DNA from 3 places in the Janthinobacterium sp. JC611 genome. Region 2 is predicted to be linked to each of the others. Evidence: predicted binding sites of a transcription regulator. Region 2 holds the regulator's gene; each other region holds the start of a gene.
The links. Region 2 encodes HrcA, which represses chaperone genes, less so after heat shock. Its sites were predicted from a motif close to TTAGCACTCNNNNNNNNNGAGTGCTAA; they were not measured.
Positions count from the first base shown of each region.

Region 1 (6,588 bases), on a different contig from region 2:
GCGAACGGGCGTCCAGCTTGGACAGTGCCGTTTCCAGTCCTTCCGATTGCAGACGCGTCACTTGCTCCGCTTCCAGCACCTTGGTCGGCTCGCTTTGCTCCGACGACAGGTAGGCGATCGGCGAAAACTTGTCGTCTTCATCGTCGGTCGGCGATTCCAGCGCGATGTCGCGACCGCTCAAGCGCGTTTCCATCTCGATCACTTCTTCGCGCTTCACGTCGAGCAGCTTGGCCAGCGCATCGACTTGCTTCGGCGTCATCGCGTCCAGGCCCGTCTTGTGGCTGCGCAGGTTGAAGAACAGCTTGCGCTGCGCCTTCGTCGTCGCGACCTTGACCAGGCGCCAGTTTTTCAGGATGTACTCGTGCATCTCGGCTTTCACCCAGTGCATGGCGTACGACACCAGGCGCACGCCCTGGTCCGGATCGAAACGTTTCACGGCTTTCATCAAGCCGATATTGCCTTCCTGAATCAGGTCGGCGTGCGGCAGGCCATAGCCCAGGTAGCCGCGGGCAATCGAGACCACCAGGCGCAGGTGCGACAGCACCAGCTCTTGCGCGGCGGCCAGGTCATTTTTTTCACGCAGGCGCTTCGCCAGCGAGATTTCTTCGTCATGGGTCAACATGGGCAGGCGATTCACGGCCGAGATATAGGCGTCGATATTGCCCAGATTGCCAGTGAACCCGAGGCCCAGCGCATTACTTTTGGTCGGAACCAATGCGGACGTTGCGGACATCATAGTCATGTTTTCTCCCTCGTAGTCTTGCTTTGTTCCAGTTGGCCACGTCACGCGACGTGGTCCTCTTGTCTATTCGTTTTCAGTATTCGGTCTTGCACTTTGCAGATCGCGGCACCATCTTGATCTGGCATCCATGGCGGTTCTGCTCTTGGTATGTCCCTATATTAGCACTCTCCGCTTGAGAGTGCCAATCGGCACATTTAATCGTCCTGATAGCCTAAATGCTATGGCGATTTAATGCTTGATAAATGTATATGAACAGCGATTGGAGTGGCTCTGCAGGCCGCTTCACGACAACGTAGCCAGTCTACGGCCTCTGGCTGAAGCGAACCTTAAGAATACTTGCTTAATATCAAGATGACGGATGACGAGGCGCATGGCGGCGCCAGGAGCGCCGCCATGGAAGGGAATGGTCAGTTCAGGCGCGCCAGGTGGCGCTGCACGCAGAGGAAGGCGCCGATCAGGCCCAGGCCGGCGCTGACGGCCAGCAAGCCGGCCATCGGCAGCGGCGCCAGCGGCACCAGCTGGAATTCGGACGCGTACAGGCGGGCAAACTCGGCAATCGCCGTATTCAGCGGCTGCAAGGCCAGCGCCACGGCGCCCAGCGCCAGCGCACCGGCGCACAGGCCCAGCAGGGCGCCCGTGTAATAGAAGGGGCGGTGGATGAAAGTGTCGGTGGCGCCGATCAGCTTCGAGATGCTGATTTCATCGCGCTGCTGCATCACTTGCAGGCGGATGGTATTGAAGACGACGGCGATCACGGCCACGCCCAGGGTGATCGCCAGCAACAGCAGCACCAGGCGCAGCACGCCCAGCAGGGCCGCCAGGCGCTTGACCCAGGCCGAATCGACTTGCGCCGATTCCACGCCGGGCAAGTGGCGCAGCTGTTCCGCCACCGCGTCGACATCCTGTGCTTCGCTGGCGCTGCTGAAGGCGTCGAGTTTCAGCACATAGCTGTCGGGCAAGGGATTGTCGCCCAGGGTACTGAGCACGTCGGCCAGGCCGTTCTTGTTTTTCAGCGAGTCGAGCGCCTGTTCGCGCGGGATGAAGACGATCTTCGCCTTTTGCTGGCCCACGATCTTGCGCATGGCGCTGGCCAGGGCCACGGCTTGCTCGCGCGGCGTGTCGATCTTCAGGAAGACGCTGATTTCCGGGTCGACCGACATCTGTTCCGACATGGGACGCACGTTGTCGAGCATGGTCAAGCCGGCGAACGGCAGCGACAGGGCGATGGCGACGACGAGCACGTTCAATAGAAAACCGCCCGGCGACTTGCGCAAGTGAATCAGCGCCGAGCCGAGGGCGAAGCGGTGTTGACGGAACCAGCCTCTCATGCCTGTTCTCCCTGCGCGTCGTCCTGGTCGGGGGCGGGCGCGAAATCGGGATCGGGCGGGGCGAAGACGGGCGCCTGCGTGGCCTTGTCGATGGCCACCAGCTGGCCGTTCTTCAGGTGGATCACGCGGGCGGCGGCGTCGAGCATCTGTTCGTCATGGCTGGAAATGAGGCAGGTCACGCCCACGGAATGGAACGCTTTCAGGGCGTCGAGCACCTTGTTGGCGCTGGCGCGGTCCAGGTTTGCCGTCGGTTCGTCGGCCAGGATGATCTGCGGCCGGTTGACGATGGCGCGCGCGATCGATACGCGCTGCTGTTCGCCGCCCGACAGCGACAGCGGACGCGCCAGGGCGCGCTCCAGCAGGCCCACCTTGTCGAGCGCGGCGCGCGCGCGCTGTTCGGCGGCCGCCTTGTGGGCGCCGACGACGAGCAGCGGCAGCATGACGTTGGCCAGGATGGAGCGGTCGTTCAATAATTTCTGCTGCTGGAAGATCAGGCCCATGTTACGGCGCAAAAACGGCACGCCGGCCGGCTTGATCTTCGCCATGTCCTGGCCATTGACGATCAGCTTGCCCGACGTGGGGCGTTCCATGGCGGCGATCATTTTCAGCAGGGTGGATTTGCCGGCGCCGGACGGGCCGGCCAGGAACACCAGCTCGCCCTTGGCAATGCTCAGCGAAATGTCGCTGAGGGCCACGGCATCGGCGGAGTATTGCTTGGAGACGTGCTGAAATTCAATCATGTAGGGGTTTATCCGAGCAGCGCTTCGACAAATTCGGCAGCCACGAAAGGCTGCAAGTCTTCAATTTTCTCACCGATGCCGATGAAATACACGGGCACGGGACGCACGCGGGCGATCGCCGCCAGCACGCCGCCCTTGGCGGTGCCGTCCAGCTTGGTGATCACCAGGCCGCTCAACTGCAGGGCATCGTCGAAGGCCTTCACTTGCGTGAGGGCGTTCTGGCCCGTGTTGCCGTCGATGACGAGCAGGGTTTCATGCGGCGCGCCCTCCATGCCCTTGCCGATCACGCGCTTGATTTTCTTCAATTCTTCCATCAGGTGCAACTGCGTCGGCAGGCGGCCGGCCGTATCGACCATGACCACGTCGATGCCGCGCGCCTTCGCCGATTGCACGGAGTCGTAGGCCACGGCGGCCGGGTCGCCCGATTCCTGCGAAATCACGGTGACGTTGTTGCGCTCGCCCCACACCATCAGCTGCTCGCGCGCGGCGGCGCGGAAGGTGTCGCCCGCGGCCAGCAGCACGGATTGATTGTTCGACTGCATGTGCTTGGCCAGCTTGCCGATGGTGGTGGTCTTGCCGGCGCCATTCACGCCGGAAATCATCATCACCAGCGGCTTGTGGCGGCCCAGCTCGAAACGCTTTTCCAGCGGCGAGAGCAGCTCGATCAGCAGCACTTTCAGCGCGGCCTTGACGGCGGCGGCGTCGAGCAGCTTGTCTTCCTTGACCTTTTTCTTCAATTCCGTGAGCAGGAATTCGGTGGCGTCGATACCGGCGTCGGACATCAGCAGCGCCGCTTCCAGCTCTTCGTACAGGGCTTCGTCGATCTTCGCGCCGACGAACAGCACGGACAAGGTGTTCGAGGTTTTCGACAGGCCGGCCTTCAGGCGCGTCATCCACGATTTTTTCTCGGGCTCGGCGGCCACGACGACGGGCACGCGCTCGGCCGGCGCGCCGCTCAGGGGCGTGGCGGCAGGCTGCGGTGCAGGCGGCGTGGCGGGAAGGACGAGGGGCTCGGCTGGCGCAGCCTCGGGAGCGGTGGGTTTTTTCTTGAAGAAACTAAACATGGATGTGTGGTGGCGGGTGCTGACCTAAGGCCCGGCGGCGCCGGACACTGTTGTTACGGTCTATTCTACCAGAGCGCGCCCGGCGCTTCATGCTTTACTGTTCGATTGGCAACATTGCGCGGCTATCCACGGAGATCGCCGCAGTTGCCGCGCTTTTCAGTCGGTTCAGTGGGTTTGCAGGGCGTGCGCCTGGTGACGGCGGCGCCAGTCGGCGATGCTTTCCTCGACTTGCCGCAAGTCCAGCACATGCAGGAAGGACGGCGGCTGCTTATACAGGACGGGACTGCGTCCTCCGGCCCACAATTCCATGCTTGGAGGCAAGCTTGCACGCAGCTGCTGCAGGCTGTCGCGCGTCTGCCGCTGCTTGCTGGCGCTGGAAAACGACAGCGCCACGATATCGGCCCGCTGCGCGCGGGCGGCCGCAACGATGTCGGTCAGCGGCGTTTCCACCCCCAGCGACATGCAATGGGCGCCGGTCGCCGCGCACAGCGCCTCGGCCATCAGCAGCCCCAGGCCATGGCGCTCCTGCGGCAAGGTACTGAGGACGATGCGCGGCGTGCGCGTGGACGGGCTGCTCGCCTGTGGCAGGGAAAAAATGGCGTGGCGCATCACCGTCTGCAAGGTTTCGCTGTACAGATGCTCTTCGTAGACGGCCAGTTCGCCGCAAGCCCACGCGTCGCCCACCATGCTGGTGAGGGGGGCGATGACGTCGATGGTGAACGCTTTCAGCCCCAGCACGGCCAGCGCCTGGCGCAGGGCGTCGCCCAATTCCGCCATCTGGTGGCCGCGGCACAGCGCCAGGTAGTGCGCCAGTTGCGGTTGCTGCAAGGACGGCGCCGCGCTGCCGGCGCTGGCCAGCTGCTGCAGTTGCGCGGTGCTGTGCTGCATGATTTTTCCCGGCCGAAATCCGAGGTCCAGCAGGCGCTTGACCATGCGCAATTTCTGCACTTGCTCGGCCGGATAGCTGCGTTCGCCAAAGGCGTCGCGCCGGGGCTGGGGAAAGGCGTAGCGCCGCTCCCATACACGCAAGGTTTCCTTGGCCAGCCCGGTGTCGCGTTCGACATCGCTGATGCTGAAGGCGGAAGTAGGTTGCAGATCAGTATCCATACCAGGGTGGTTTTGCTCGCTTGCGGAAGAACGTGGCATGCATTTTACGCCTTCCGCCGCCCCGGACCAAATCGCTGAATCCGATTGGAAATGGCGGGCGTATAAGTTTCTGAACGGCAGGGGGCGCTCATTGACATAAATCAATATTTGATCGATTATCCATGATGCTCGTTTTGTCCAGGACAAACTCATTACAGGTATACTCATGAAAATTGCCGTCGTCGGAGCAGGAATCGCAGGATTGTCGTGTGCCTATCGCCTGGCGCAGGCGGGCCAGGACGTCACCTTGTACGAGGCGGGCGACTACTTTGGCGGCCACAGCCATACCGTGGATGTGACGCTCGATGGCGTCACGCACGGCGTCGATACGGGTTTTCTGGTGTTCAACCATGCCACTTACCCGAACCTGGTGCAATTGTTTGACGAACTCGGTGTCGAGGCGGCCGACAGCGATATGTCGTTTTCCGTGAAGATGCCGCTGGGAACCACGCCCGATGCCCGCGTGCTGGAATGGGCGGGCGCCAATTTCGATACCGTATTTACCCAGCGCAGCAATCTGCTGCGCCCCGCCTTCCTGCGCATGCTGCGCGATATCGTGCGTTTCAACCGCCAGGCCAGCGCGCTGGCCACGGCAGGCGTGCCGGCGCCGGCCCTGTCGCTGGGCGAGTTTCTCGACCTGCACGGCTACGCTGACGAGTTCCGCCACTGGTATCTGCTGCCGATGGCCGCCTGCATCTGGTCGTGCCCGGCGCGCCAGATGCTGGCCTTTCCGCTGGCCACCTTCATCCGTTTCTGCCACAACCATGGCTTGCTGCAGGTGAGCAACCGGCCGCAATGGCGCACGGTGCGGGGCGGCGCGCGCGTGTACGTGGAAAAACTGCTGGCGGGCATACCGCAGCAGCGCCTGGCGTGCCCCGTGCTGGCCGTGCGCCGCCAGCCGCACGGCGGTGCGCGCATGGTCGAGCTGCACACGGCCGCCGGCGTCGAGCATGCCGATCACGTCGTGCTCGCCTGTCACAGCGACCAGTCGCTGGCTCTGCTGGCCGATATCCGCGACGACGAGCGCTCCGTGCTCGCAGCCGTGCGCTACCAGCCCAACCGGGCCGTGCTGCATACGGATGCGTCCTGCCTGCCGCAGCGCCGCCGTGCCTGGTCGGCCTGGAATTACCAGGGCCGGCCGGCAGTGGCGGAAGGCGAGGCGCCGCAAGTGTGCGTGCATTATTTGCTGAACCAGCTGCAGCCCTTGCCGTTCACCACGCCCGTCATCGTTTCGCTCAATCCGCTCGACGAGCCAGATCCGGCCAGCATCATCGACGCGTTTTCGTATGCCCACCCCGTGTTCGATGGCGCGGCCATTGCCGCCCAGGCGCGCCTGGCCGGTTTCCAGGGAGCGCAGCACACCTGGTTCGCGGGCGCCTGGACGGGCTACGGTTTCCATGAAGACGGCTTGAAATCGGGCCTGGGCGTGGCGCAAAGCCTGCTGGGCCTGGCGTCCGCGGAGCTTGGCCATGCCGCGTGATCCCACGCAAGCCGTGCCGCCGCAGCCCCAGCTGTGCCTGGGGCGGGTGCGCCATGCGCGGCTGCGTCCGCGCGCGCATGCCTTTGCT
Region 1 is NZ_JAFLJN010000009.1:62,888-69,475, reverse strand. Features, by position in the region: gene rpoH (RNA polymerase sigma factor RpoH) at 1-736, opposite strand, end outside; gene ftsX (permease-like cell division protein FtsX) at 1,150-2,070, opposite strand; gene J0O65_RS07830 (cell division ATP-binding protein FtsE) at 2,067-2,810, opposite strand; gene ftsY (signal recognition particle-docking protein FtsY) at 2,819-3,874, opposite strand; gene J0O65_RS07820 (MerR family transcriptional regulator) at 4,040-5,020, opposite strand; gene J0O65_RS07815 (NAD(P)/FAD-dependent oxidoreductase) at 5,187-6,500, shown strand; gene J0O65_RS07810 (DUF1365 domain-containing protein) at 6,490-6,588, shown strand, end outside.
Region 1: the regulator HrcA is predicted to act here: its motif matches at 901-927, upstream of rpoH (RNA polymerase sigma factor RpoH).

Region 2 (6,588 bases):
CCATCATGAAACGCAACAGCTGCGGCAAGGCGCTCGACATCGCCCGCATGGCGCGCGACATGATGGGCGGCAACGGCATTTCCGACGAGTTCGGCGTCATCCGCCACCTGGTCAACCTGGAAGTGGTCAACACCTACGAAGGCACGCACGACGTGCACGCGCTGATCATCGGCCGCGCCATCACCGGCATCGCCGCGTTCAACTGATGGACACCGCGGCTTCCACCTTGCGGCCCGCGCCTTTGGTCGGCTTGCGCGTGCTGGACCTGTCGCGCGTGCTGGCCGGCCCGTGGGCCGGGCAAATGCTGGCCGACCTGGGCGCCGACGTGGTCAAGGTTGAACAGCCGGGCCGCGGCGACGACACGCGCTCTTGGGGGCCGCCCTACTTGAAGGATGAAGACGGCCGCGACACGGCCGAGGCCGCCTATTTCCAGTGTGCCAACCGCAACAAGCGCTCCGTGTGCATCGACCTGGCGTCACCTGAAGGCCAGGCGCTGGTGCGCAAGCTGGCGGCCGAAGCGGATGTCTTGCTGGAAAACTTCAAGCTGGACGGCTTGAAGCAATACGGCCTCGATGCGGCCAGCTTGCTGGCGCTCAACCCGCGCCTCGTGTATTGCTCGATTACCGGCTTCGGCCAGGACGGGCCGTACGCGGCGCGCGCCGGCTATGACTTCTTGATCCAGGGCATGGGCGGCCTGATGAGCATCACGGGCGTGCCCGACGGCCAGCCGGGCGCCGGGCCGCAAAAAGTGGGCGTGGCGCAGACGGACATCCTGACGGGTTTGTACGCCACCATCGCCGTGCAGGCGGCCCTCAGCGAGCGCGAGCGTTCGGGCCTGGGCCAGCATATCGACCTGGCCTTGCTGGACGTGCAAGTGGCGGCGCTGGGCAACCAGGCAGCCAATTACCTGTGCGGCGGCAAAGTGCCCCAGCGCATGGGCAATGCGCATCCGAACATCGTGCCCTATCAAGACTTCCCGACGGCCGATGGCGACATGATACTGGCGATCGGCAACGATGGGCAGTTCTCGCGCTTCTGCGCCGTCGCCGGCCACCCGGAATGGGCGCAGGACGAGCGTTTCATGACCAATCCGCAGCGCGTGGCGCACCGTGCGATCCTGATCCCCCTGATGCGCCAGACCACGGTCATGCGCACGACGGCCGAGTGGATCAGCGCCTTCGAGGCACAAGCCGTGCCGTGCGGCCCCGTCAACCGCATCGACCAGGTCTTTGCCGACCCGCAAGTGGTGGCGCGCGGCTTGAAAGTGACAATGCCGCATCCGACGGCGGGCACGGTGGCGCTGGTGGCCAATCCCGTGCGCCTGTCAGCTTCGCCGGTGCAATACCGTTTGCCGCCGCCCTTGCTGGGGCAGCATACGCAGGAGGTGCTGCAGCAGTGGCTGGGGTTGGACCGTGCGGAGATTGACGGCTTGCGCGAACGCAAGGTGGTGTAAAAAGCTGGGGTCAGACCCGGCGGGTCTGACCCCGAAATTATTCCAGGGTCAACTTCAACGCCGGCTTTTCACCGTAATCTTCATAGCGCTCGTTGATGCCGGCGATACAAAACGTGATTTCTTCCAATAAATCAGGCACTTGCGCCTTCATGCTTGCGGCGTCTTGCACCACGATGTCGAGCACTTCGTTCGGCTTCAAGCGGAACTGCGTCATGTTTTCATCGTCGCGCAGATAGCTGAGGCAATCGACCCAGGCGTCCATGCTGTTGCCGTAAAACGCGGGGAAGCCGAAGGCTTGCACGCATTGCGCGTGGAAGCTCGCCGCGTCGGTGATGTCTTTTCCATTCAGGATGGCAGTGGCCATGGTCTTCCTCAGTTCTTCAGCGACAGCACGTCCTGCATGTCGTACAGGCCGGTCGGCTTGTCGGCCAGGAAACGCGCGGCGCGCAGGGCGCCGTGGGCGTAGGTGACGCGGCTGCTCGACTTGTGGCTGATCTCGATGCGCTCGCCGATGCCGGCAAACAGCACCGTATGGTCGCCGACGATATCGCCGCCGCGGATGGTGGCAAAGCCGATGGTCGACGGGTCGCGTTCGCCCGTCACGCCTTCGCGGCCGTACACGGCGCATTCCTTCAAGTCGCGGCCCAGGGCGCCGGCCACCACTTCTCCCATTTGCAGGGCGGTGCCCGACGGCGCATCGACCTTGAAGCGGTGATGCGCTTCGATGATTTCGATGTCATAGCCTTCGGACAGGCTTTTCGCCGCCAGCTCCAGCAATTTCATGGTGACGTTCACGCCCACGCTCATGTTCGGCGCGAACATGATGGCCGTCTTTTCGGCGGCGGCGGCAATCGCCGCCTTGCCCGCCTCATCGAAACCGGTGGTGCCGATGATCATCTTGATGCCGTGCTCGGCGCAATACGCCAGGTGCTGCAAGGTGCCTTCGGGACGCGTGAAGTCGATCAGGAAATCGGCGTTCGCCAGGCCCTGCGCCAGGTCGGACTCCGTCAGCACGCCGGCCGGCTTGCCGAGGAAGGCGGCGGCATCCTGGCCGATCGATGGCGAACCGGCACGGTCGAGCGCGCCGGCCAGCACGGCGTCCGGCGCATTGCTGACCGCTTCGATCAGGATATGGCCCATGCGGCCGCTGGCGCCAGCGATGGCAATTTTCAGTTCAGTCATTTTATTCTCTTACAGCAACTTATTTGGTGGGTTCGGCAGTGGGTGCCGGTGCAGGTTCGGCGGCAGGCGCCGGCACAACTTCAGGCTTGCTCACAGGAATGGCGGGCGCGGCATCGGCCGGCACCGGCACGGCGCTCGGCGCCACGGGCGACGGCACGGCGGCGGCAGGCACGTCGGCCTTGGCGACCTTGGCAAACGGCGATGGGCCGGCGATGCGGTCGATGTATTCTTTTTCCGTCGGCAAGTTGCCGCCTTCGAAACGTTCCACCTTGCCATCCTTGCCGAAGTACACGACCACGCGGCTGCTGGTGGTTTCGCCACTGCCCCGCGCCAGGCGGAATGGGTAATCCCAGCGGTCGGCATGGAAGATATCGGTCAGCAAGGAAGTGCCGAGGACGAAACGTACCTGGTCGCGCGTCATGCCCACTTTCAACTGGGCCAGCATCTCTTCGGAGACAAAGTTGCCTTGTTGAATGTCAGGACGGTAGGGCGAGAAAAACCACATGAACTTTTGCAGCGGCGTGATGGTGGTCGTTTGTGCGCCCTGCTCGGGCACCAGTTCCTTGCCTTCTTTTTGAGCGGCTGCCGGCTTTTCGCCCAGGATGCCACGGCTGGCGCAGCCGGACATGGCCAACGCGACACAAACCATGCCTGCCACGACTGGTGCTCGAAATGAAATACGGTGCCAGAGAGATGGCAATACAGCCGGTGTTACGCGCATAAATGACCTCAATTGGATGAACAAAACGCCAGGAGTGACCGGCCCGCCAGAAAATGCATATTTTGGCACTCCCCGACAAAACGCTATATGATAAAGCACCTGACCCACATACGAGCAACAAACATGAGTAACAATCCTAGTGATCTCAAGGCAAGCGGCCTGAAAGCCACCCTGCCACGGCTGAAGATACTCGATATCTTCCAGAGTAGCCCGGTACGCCACCTGACCGCGGAAGACGTCTACAAGATTCTGCTGGCCGACAATATGGATGTCGGTTTGGCAACTGTCTACCGCGTCCTGACGCAATTCGAACAGGCAGGCTTGCTCAACCGCAACCATTTTGAGACCGGCAAGGCGATTTTCGAGCTCAACGAAGGTTCCCACCACGACCACCTGGTGTGCCTCGACTGTGGCCGGGTCGAGGAATTCTTCGACGAAGACATCGAAATCCGCCAGCAAAAAGTGGCCGAAGAGCGCGGCTTCAAGATCGCCGAACACGCGCTGGCCATCTACGGCAACTGCATCAAGACGGCTTGCCCGCACAAAACCGCCTGACCCAGGCCGGCCGCCCCCATGGGGCGGTTGGCATCACGCTCAATGCTGGCTAAGTGCGCTGGACAGCAATTTCGCCGTGATATCGACAATCGGGATGACGCGCTCGTAAGCCATGCGCGTCGGTCCGATCACTCCCAGCGTTCCCACTATCTTGCCGTTGACTTCATACGGCGCCGTCACCACGCTCATCTCATCCATCGGCACCAGGTTCGATTCGCCGCCGATGAAAATCTGCACGCCCGTCGCCTTGCTCGACACGTCGAGCAGCTGCATCAGGCCCGTCTTTTGCTCGAACATGTCGAACATCTGGCGCAGCGAATGCATATTCGATGACAAATCGCTCACGCTGAGCAAGTTGCGCTCGCCGGAAATCACCATGTCATCGCTATGGTCGGCCATCGCTTCGCTGCCCGCCTCCACGGCAGCCTGCATCAGGCTGCCCATATCGTCGCGCAACTGGCGCAATTCCCCCTGCAGGCGCAGGCGCACGGCGTCGAAGGACAGGCCGCCATAATTCTGGTTGATGTAATTGGCCGATTGCACCAGTTGCGCCGGAGTATAGTCGGCCTCCGTCAGCAATAAACGGTTCTGCACGTCGCCGCCGGGAGCGACGATGACGAGCAGGATGCGTTTTTCGGACAGGCGCAGGAATTCAATTTGCTGGAACACGGATTCGCGGCGCGGACTGAGCACGACGCCGGCAAACTGCGACAGCGACGACAGCATCTGCGCCGCGTTGGCGATGGTTTTTTGCGGTTGCGGCGTCTGCAGGCGCATGCGCGGTTCCACCAGGTGTTCGTCCAGATGCCGGACGGTCAGCAAGGTGTCGACAAAGATGCGGTAGCCGCGCGGCGTGGGGATGCGTCCGGCCGAGGTGTGCGGACTGGACACATAGCCGAGCTCTTCCAGATCCGCCATGATGTTGCGGATCGTGGCCGGCGACAGGTCGAGGCCGGAAATTTTCGACAAGGCGCGCGAACCGACCGGCAGGCCGTCGGCGATATATCGCTCGACCAGGGCTTTCAGCAGTGTTTGGGCACGTGTATCGAGTTGCATGGTTTTTAATTAGGCAAGTATTTTGTTAAGCAAGCGGCAACGAAAGCGGCCGAACGTGCAGCAACAGCGCCTATTATGCACGTTCGCCCGGCCGGCGGCGATCAATCTTCCAGTTGCCCCTGCAGCCACAACAGCAATTCATCAAAGTTGGCGCAGATGGCATCGGGCTGCACGCCAGCGGCCAGGTGGGCGTCGCTGCCCTTGCGGTTCATCCACACGGCACGCATGCCCGCCCCTTGCGCTCCCGTCACATCGAAATACAGATCGTCGCCGACATACACAGCCTCATGGGGCGCCACGCCCAGCGCGGCGCAAGCGGCCAGGAAGATGCTGGCGTCGGGCTTGGCCACGCCGAAATCGCTGGCGGCAATCGACACCTTAAAATGCTGCGCCAGGCCGATAATTTCAAGGTCCGCATTGCCATTCGAGATCGAGCCGAGCAGCATGCGCTGGCCCATCCAGGCCAGGCCGGGCAAGACATCGTCATACGGCTGGACGCGATGGCGCGCGGCCAAAAATTGCAGGATGGCCCCGTCGACCAGGGCGGCATCCTCGCCGGCAGCCTCGAAGGCGGCCAGCAGACCCGCGCGGCGCAACTCGATCAGGTTGCCATGGAAATGCGGTTGTTCGTTCAGCATGGCCAGACGGTGCTGGCGCAGCAGCTCGATGGAAAACTGCTGCGCCACCTTGGGTGCATGCGTGGCCAGCCAGTCGTGCAGCAGGGTTTCGGCGGCGGCAATCACGGGCGCGATGGGCCACAAGGTATCGTCGAGGTCGAACAGGATGGCCTTGGGCGGCACGGCAGGTTTTACAGGAGCAAGGGACATGGGACTCACGGTGGATGCCGCGCCACAGTGCGCAGCCTGCATCTATTGTCGCACCGATCGCCGCCGCCGGCATGGCTGCGCCCCCATGAAATGGGGCCGGGCCAGCGCTTCCCGGCGAAAAATTGTTACAGGGTGATACAAGGCAAGGTCATCCAGCTTGCCAGATAGACTAAAATAGGCGCCATTCCAATGCGGCGCCAGCGTCCGCGTTGCGCTACCCAACCTAATTCGTCTTGGAGAATGTATGAAAAATTTGTACCTGCGCTCGATGCTGGCGGCGGCTTGCGCCGTCACACTGGCAGCTTGCGGCGGCAGCGGCGGCAACCTGTATCTGAGTGGCCAAGTCTCCAATCTGGCAAAAGATGGCCTGATTCTCCTGAATAATGGCGAAAACTTGCCGGTTTCCGCCGGCCAGACTTCCTTTGTTTTCACCAAGCTGGTCAGCACCGATGACCGTTACGATATCACCATCGCGCAACAGCCCAAGGGCGCCGTCTGCACGATTACCAATGGCGCCGGCAAGGCATCGAGCTATACCGTGACCACGGCCTTCGTGAGCTGCGTGACCAATTCCTATCCGCTGAGCGGCGCCATCACGGGCTTGAGCGCCGATGGCTTGCGCCTGGTAATGGGCTCCAACGGCATCAGCCCGCTGACTGGCGCCACCACCTACGAATTCAAAAGCGTTGATGACGGCGCCGCATACGGTATTTCCATCCTGGCTCAGCCAACGGGCCTGAAGTGCCGCTTCCAGGGTTCAAAGAGTGCCGACGGCAGCGATACGGTCGGCACGA
Region 2 is NZ_JAFLJN010000001.1:338,776-345,363, forward strand. Features, by position in the region: gene J0O65_RS01535 (acyl-CoA dehydrogenase) at 1-206, shown strand, start outside; gene J0O65_RS01540 (CaiB/BaiF CoA transferase family protein) at 206-1,453, shown strand; gene J0O65_RS01545 (barstar family protein) at 1,491-1,817, opposite strand; gene dapB (4-hydroxy-tetrahydrodipicolinate reductase) at 1,826-2,635, opposite strand; gene J0O65_RS01555 (outer membrane protein assembly factor BamE) at 2,655-3,263, opposite strand; gene fur (ferric iron uptake transcriptional regulator) at 3,480-3,911, shown strand; gene hrcA (heat-inducible transcriptional repressor HrcA) at 3,951-4,967, opposite strand; gene J0O65_RS01570 (HAD family hydrolase) at 5,069-5,794, opposite strand; gene J0O65_RS01575 (hypothetical protein) at 6,039-6,588, shown strand, end outside.

Region 3 (6,588 bases), on a different contig from region 2:
ATGCCGCCGCCCATGCCGCCGGCTGCCTTGTCGTCAGCGATTTCGCAGACCATGCAGTCGGTCGTCAGCATCAAGGATGCGATCGAAGCGGCGTTTTGCAGCGCCGAACGGGTCACTTTGGCTGGGTCCAGCACGCCCATTTCCACCATGTCGCCATACGTGCCGTTGGCAGCGTTGTAGCCGTAGTTGCCCGAGCCAGCCAGAACGGCTGCCACGACGACCGAAGCTTCTTCGCCAGCGTTTTGCACGATCATGCGCAGTGGCTCTTCCATTGCGCGCAGGACGATCTTGATGCCGGCGTCCTGGTCAGGGTTGTCGCCCTTGATCGCGATGTTGGCGCGTGCACGCAGCAGGGCTACGCCGCCGCCTGGCACGATGCCTTCTTCCACGGCAGCGCGGGTCGCGTGCAGTGCATCTTCAACGCGGGCTTTTTTCTCTTTCATTTCGACTTCGGTGGCTGCGCCAACCTTGATCACGGCAACGCCGCCAGCCAGTTTGGCCACGCGCTCTTGCAGTTTTTCACGGTCGTAGTCCGAGGTCGCTTCTTCGATCTGTACGCGCACTTGTTTCACGCGTGCTTCGATCGAGGCAGCTTCGCCGGCGCCATCGATGACGATGGTGTTTTCCTTGCCCACTTCGATGCGTTTCGCCTGGCCCAGTTCGGCCAGGGTCACTTTTTCCAGGGTCAGGCCGACTTCTTCAGCGATCACTTGACCGCCGGTCAGGACAGCGATGTCTTCCAGCATGGCTTTGCGACGGTCGCCGAAGCCAGGGGCTTTCACTGCGCAGGTTTTCAGGATGCCGCGGATGTTGTTCACCACCAGGGTCGCCAGCGCTTCGCCTTCGATGTCTTCGGCGATGATCAGCAGTGGACGGCCAGCTTTGGCGACTTGTTCCAGTACCGGCAGCAGGTCACGGATGTTCGAGATTTTCTTGTCGCACAGCAGGACGAATGGGCTGTCCAGCACGGCAACTTGCTTTTCCTGGTTGTTGATGAAGTATGGCGACAGGTAGCCGCGGTCGAACTGCATGCCTTCAACGATGTCCAGCTCGTCGTTCAGCGACTTGCCGTCTTCGACGGTGATGACGCCTTCCTTGCCGACTTTTTCCATCGCTTCAGCGATACGCTCGCCGATCGATGCATCCGAGTTGGCCGAGATCGAACCGACTTGGGCGATTTCCTTGGTCGTGGTGCAAGGACGGGCGATTTTCGCCAGTTCTTCGACGGTGGCGGCAACGGCCTTGTCGATACCGCGCTTCAGGTCCATCGGGTTCATGCCGGCGGCAACGAACTTCATGCCTTCGCGCACGATGGCTTGTGCCAGCACGGTCGCGGTGGTGGTGCCGTCGCCGGCGTTGTCGCTGGTGCGGGAAGCAACTTCCTTGACCATTTGCGCGCCCATGTTCATGAGCTTGTCTTTGAGTTCAACTTCTTTCGCTACCGACACACCATCCTTGGTGACGGTAGGGGCGCCGAACGAGCGCTCCAGGACCACGTTGCGGCCTTTCGGGCCCAGCGTGACTTTGACTGCGTTGGCCAGGACATTGACGCCTTCGACCATCTTGGCGCGCGCTGCGTCGCCGAATACTACTTCTTTAGCTGCCATGTTCAATTCTCCAGAGATTTCGGAATAGATCTACTTAATAAAACGTGGAAACAATTACTTGACGACGATCGCCATGATGTCTTCTTCGCGCATGACCAGCAGCTCATCGCCGTCAACTTTGACGGTTTGGCCGGCGTACTTGCCGAACAGGACGCGGTCGCCCACTTTGACATCCAGAGGACGGACTTTGCCGTCGTCGAGAATCTTGCCATTGCCTACGGCAAGGACTTCGCCTTGATCCGGTTTTTCAGCAGCTGCATCAGGAATGATGAGGCCGGACGCAGTCTTGGTTTCCTGGTCGAGGCGTTTGACGATGACGCGATCGTTCAATGGGCGCAGATTCATACAAAACTCCTTAAAGTTCAATGGATAGGTGTTGCCAAATGAATACATGCCTGGCACAGCGCCAGACGTGCTTTCAGTGACCGCCGTTGAAAGCAGCCCGCAACGGTCAAGCAACCCCCATGTCATCCTGTCCTTGCCTGTCTGCGGCAGTGGTGCATCGCGGCGTCGCCCGCCGCGTAGCGTTCCCTGCAGTGGTCTGGCAAGCACCATCAGTCCTGAGGATTGCTACGAAAGAGTTTGTTAGCACTCTCTACTAACGAGTGCTAATTATAGGGACGGTAGGGGGCAACTTCAAGGGCTTATTCAAAGGGAACATATAGATAGATGCTGAGCAGAGCCTGCATCTACACAGGGTTTGCGCCAGCGCAAGCCTCGTTCCCGGGCGTCAGCAACAGGCGCGACTCTAGCATGCCGTCCGGAGAGGGGGCGTTCCTGTACGCACAGGAAACAGAGTTTGACTATGAAATTTGATAAGATGATTGCAATTGCATATCATTATTACCACATATCGCCACCTGCGCCAGAAAGCACACCATGTCATTCCCGATTTCCAGCCCCTCCCTGCGCCTGCTGGGCGCCGCCCTCATCGGCCTCGCCTGCCTGGGTAATGCTGGCGCGCAAACGCCCACCATCGTCGACGAGATCACCGTGGCGACCCTGACGCCGCAGGAAAAGGAAATGTTGCTCAACGACTTGTTCAACGATTTGAACAAGGATGACGACGACCAGGAAGCCCATGTATGGGACAACGGCGGCGACAAGGGCGTGCCGGTGAAAGTCACGTATAACTTCAGCAACTCCGGCATGACGGAGCACAGCCTGAAGGCGCACGTTTGCCGCGACCTGAAATTCGTCGTCACGGCGGCAGGCAAGTCGCAGGACCTGAGCCGCCGCACCTGTTCGCAGAACAGCGGCCGCTGGGATGTGCAGGGCAAGGACCCGGCGCCCGTCGTGGCTCCGCCTTTCCTGTCCGACGTCACCGTCGCCAAGCTGAATGCGCAGGAACAGAAATCCTTGCTGACGGCCGCCGTGCGCACCCTGAAAGATGAAGAGGATGGCAAGAGCCGGCAGTGGAGCAACAAGGGCCTGGGCAATGCGGCGCCGCTGACAGTGCGCCTGACGCCCTCGCGGACGGACGCCAAACCTGGCAGCTACCGCCGCACTTGCCGCGACTTGACGATGGTGCTTGAGGGCAAGGGCGGACAGCAGACGCTGACGCGCCGCTCTTGCGAAAACAGCTATGGCGGACTCGATATCGAAGCCGATTACGTCGACGAGTAAAACGCTGCCGTCGCGGTGCTGGCGGATGCGCGCAGATGGCAAAAGCGCCGGAAAAAGCGTGTATTGTCCGCCAACTGCCCTGCATTGATGTAAATATGTGTGACAGCGGCGTGATTCGATTGACGCCCATGGAGCGTCCGCCCTATAGTGGCGGGATGATTTCCGAATTCAACGAATTATCCGACAAAATAGGCCTGCTGGCCGAAATGACCCATGCGCTGCGCCGTGAAAACGCGCAACTGCGCAAGGACAATGCCGCGCTGGCCGCCGAGAACGCCCTGTATGTGCAACGCATGCGCGAGGCGCAGGAGCGGGTGGAAGCGTTGCTGGAAAAAATTCCCGAACTGGTGCAAGCGGGCCTGGAGCAAGCCGCTTCGGAAGCGGGCGCCTCTATTGCCGAGAACGAGAAGGAAGCGTAATGTCGCGTGTCGATGTCAATATCATGGGCCAGTCCTACAGCATGGTGTGTCGCGACGGCGAAGAGCGCGCGCTGCGCGAAGCGGCGATCTATCTTGATAGTAAAATGAAAGCCATCCGCGACGCGGGCAAGGTCAAGGGCAACGACCGCATCGCCGTGCTGGCCGCCCTGGGCGTGGCCGCGGAATTCCTCTCCGTGAAGTCGCCGCAAGGTCCGCTGTCGGAATTGACGATACTGGAAGTGAAGCAGAAAATCTCGGCCATGCATACCGTCCTTGATAGCGCATTGACGCCCCAGGAAAACCTTTTTTAAACACCGAATCAAACCTACTGCGCGTCGCGCATTGCGGCCTGCGATGCTCGCTGCCTCGGCGGCCCCGTGCTAGCACAGCTGCGCTTCTTAGCCACAATTCATCACCGCTCGCTACGGTTTTATTCGGTGTTATTAATTGGATTTTAAGCGGGCACGGTACGATTTGTCTTTGCGATGCGCGATCAAAGGAGTAAACTTGGGTCTACCCTGCGGTGTTCGCGATTGCCATATATTCCTTGAACCATTTATGCGCATCGGTTGCGAATTTTGTTTGATGGGAGTGAGCGTCGCTCGTTCGACGAACCCGAAATTGAACTAACGTGACCACCTTGAACCGTTTGGTTCGGGATGCCGGCATAGCGGCACAGGCGGGGCCCAATTTGCAGTACAAAGAAAACGGTTGCAGCATCATGCGCAACCGTTTTTTTACGCCTGGTGCTTTTGATAGGGAGTGAGCATGAAACAATACTGGCTGATGAAATCCGAACCCGACGAGGTGAGCATCGACGACCTGATGGCCGCGCCCCAGCACACCCTGCCGTGGTTTGGCGTGCGCAACTACCAGGCGCGCAACTTCATGCGCGACGGCATGCGGCCGGGCGATGGCGTGCTGTTCTACCATTCGAGCTGCCCGCAGCCGGGCGTGGCGGGCGTGGCCGAAGTGGCCAGCACGGCCTATCCCGATCACAGCCAGTTTGAAGAGGGCGGCAAATACTTCGATGCCAAGGCCACGCCTGAACAGCCGCGCTGGATCAGCGTCGACGTGCGCGGCGTGAAGAAGACGGCGCTGCTGCCCCTGTCCGAGATGCGCCAGATGCCGGAACTGGAAGACATGCTGCTGCTCAAGAAGGGCAGCCGCCTGTCCATCACGCCCGTGACGCCGGCGCAATGGAAAGTCATTACAAGCAAACTAATCGGCTGATCGCCCCTCAGGCCGGGCGCGCCTTGCTGGGCGGCGTGCCCGTCATCTGGCTCTTGTACGCCCACACGAGCAGCACGATGGCGCCAACGATCATCGGCAAGGACAGCATCTGGCCCGACGTGATCGGCACGCCCAGCCACACGACTTCCCAGTCCGGCGTACGGAAGTATTCCGTGAAGAAGCGCGCGCAGCCGTACAACAGGGTGAACATGGCGCCCACGGCCATGCGCGGGCGCTGCTTGCGCGCATACAGCCACAGGATGATGAAGACGAGGATGCCGTCGACCAGCATCTGGTAGATCGGCGACGGGTGCACGGGATACGGAATGCCCGGCCATTGCATGGCCCACGGCAGCGTTTCCGGGGCGATGCGGCCCGGCAGTTCGGCATTGATGAAGTTGCCCAGGCGGCCAGCCGCGTAGCCCAGCGGCACCAGCGGCGCGATGAAGTCGAGCACGTCGAACAGGTTGCGGCCCGCCTTGCGGCTCCACAGGTACATGGCGAGGATGACGCCGAGGAAGCCGCCATGGAAGGACATGCCGCCATGCCAGACCATGAAGATCTCGAGCGGATTGTGCAGGAAGTATTCGGGGCGGTAGAACAGCACTTCGCCCAGGCGTCCGCCGATCACCACGCCCAGCATGCCGTAGAACAGCATGTCGTCGAGATCTTCCTTCTGCCAGCCCAGCCTGGCGATATGCGGCTGCTTGATGCGCACGCGGCCCAGGAGTATGAACAGGGCGAAGGCCAGCACGTACATCAGGCCGTACCAGTGCACGGCGAGCGGGCCGATTTGTATGGCGATCGGGTCGGGCATCGGGTGGTTCAGCATGGGGTTTCTTTCTTTGTTTAAAGCCAAGGTTGCGTAGTATGGGGGCACAGGCGGTTTTTTGCCTTAGCGGCCACTTAATTTATTGGGCGGCAGCGCCGATCTGCCCGCGCAGCAGCGCCAGGAAACCCTGCAGCACGGCGGACGGATTGTCGCGGCGCCAGGCCAGGCCCGTTTCCACCAGCGGCGTGGCGTCCTGCAACGGCCTGTATTCTACGCCGGGGCGCATCAGATTCGATACCGATTGTGGCACAAGCGCGATGCCCATGCCAGCCGAGACGAGGCTGACGATGGTTTGCATCTGGATCGCTTCCTGGCCGATCCGCGGCGTGATGCCGGCCGCGCGGAACACGCCGAGGATGGCGTCGTGCAGGGCGGGCGAGATCGCGCGCGGGAAAATGATCAGCGGCAGGGGCGGCACGTCGCGCAGGCGCACGGGTCCCGGCGCCGCCAGGATGGCGAGGCCGGACGGCGCGGCCAGCACCAGCGGTTCGGCCAGCACGGGCAGGTAATCGAGCTCTCCTTTCGCCTTCTCGGGCAGGGGCGGGATCAGCAGGCCCGCATCCGTGCGCCCGGCCAGCAATTCGTCGAGCTGCAGGTCGGAGGTGGCTTCCTGCAGGGCGATCTGCACTTGCGGATAGGCCGTCCGGTAAGCGCGCAGCAAGGGCGGCAGCACGCTGTAGTCGGCCGACGAGACAAACGCCAGGCTCAGGCGCCCGGCCTCGCCCTGCGCGGCCCGTTGCACCAGCGCGGGCAGTTCGAGCGCCTGCGCCAGCAGCCGGCGCGCCTCGGGCAGCAGGGCCGTGCCGGCCGGCGTCAGCCGCACCTCGCGGCGCGTGCGTACGAACAGGGGGACGCCCAGCAATTCTTCCAG
Region 3 is NZ_JAFLJN010000014.1:261,088-267,675, forward strand. Features, by position in the region: gene groL (chaperonin GroEL) at 1-1,607, opposite strand, end outside; gene groES (co-chaperone GroES) at 1,662-1,952, opposite strand; gene J0O65_RS10435 (hypothetical protein) at 2,487-3,233, shown strand; gene J0O65_RS10440 (hypothetical protein) at 3,269-3,652, shown strand; gene J0O65_RS10445 (cell division protein ZapA) at 3,652-3,963, shown strand; RNA gene ssrS (6S RNA) at 4,165-4,342, shown strand; gene J0O65_RS10455 (EVE domain-containing protein) at 4,421-4,885, shown strand; gene lgt (prolipoprotein diacylglyceryl transferase) at 4,893-5,717, opposite strand; gene J0O65_RS10465 (LysR family transcriptional regulator) at 5,797-6,588, opposite strand, start outside.
Region 3: the regulator HrcA is predicted to act here: its motif matches at 2,193-2,219, upstream of groES (co-chaperone GroES).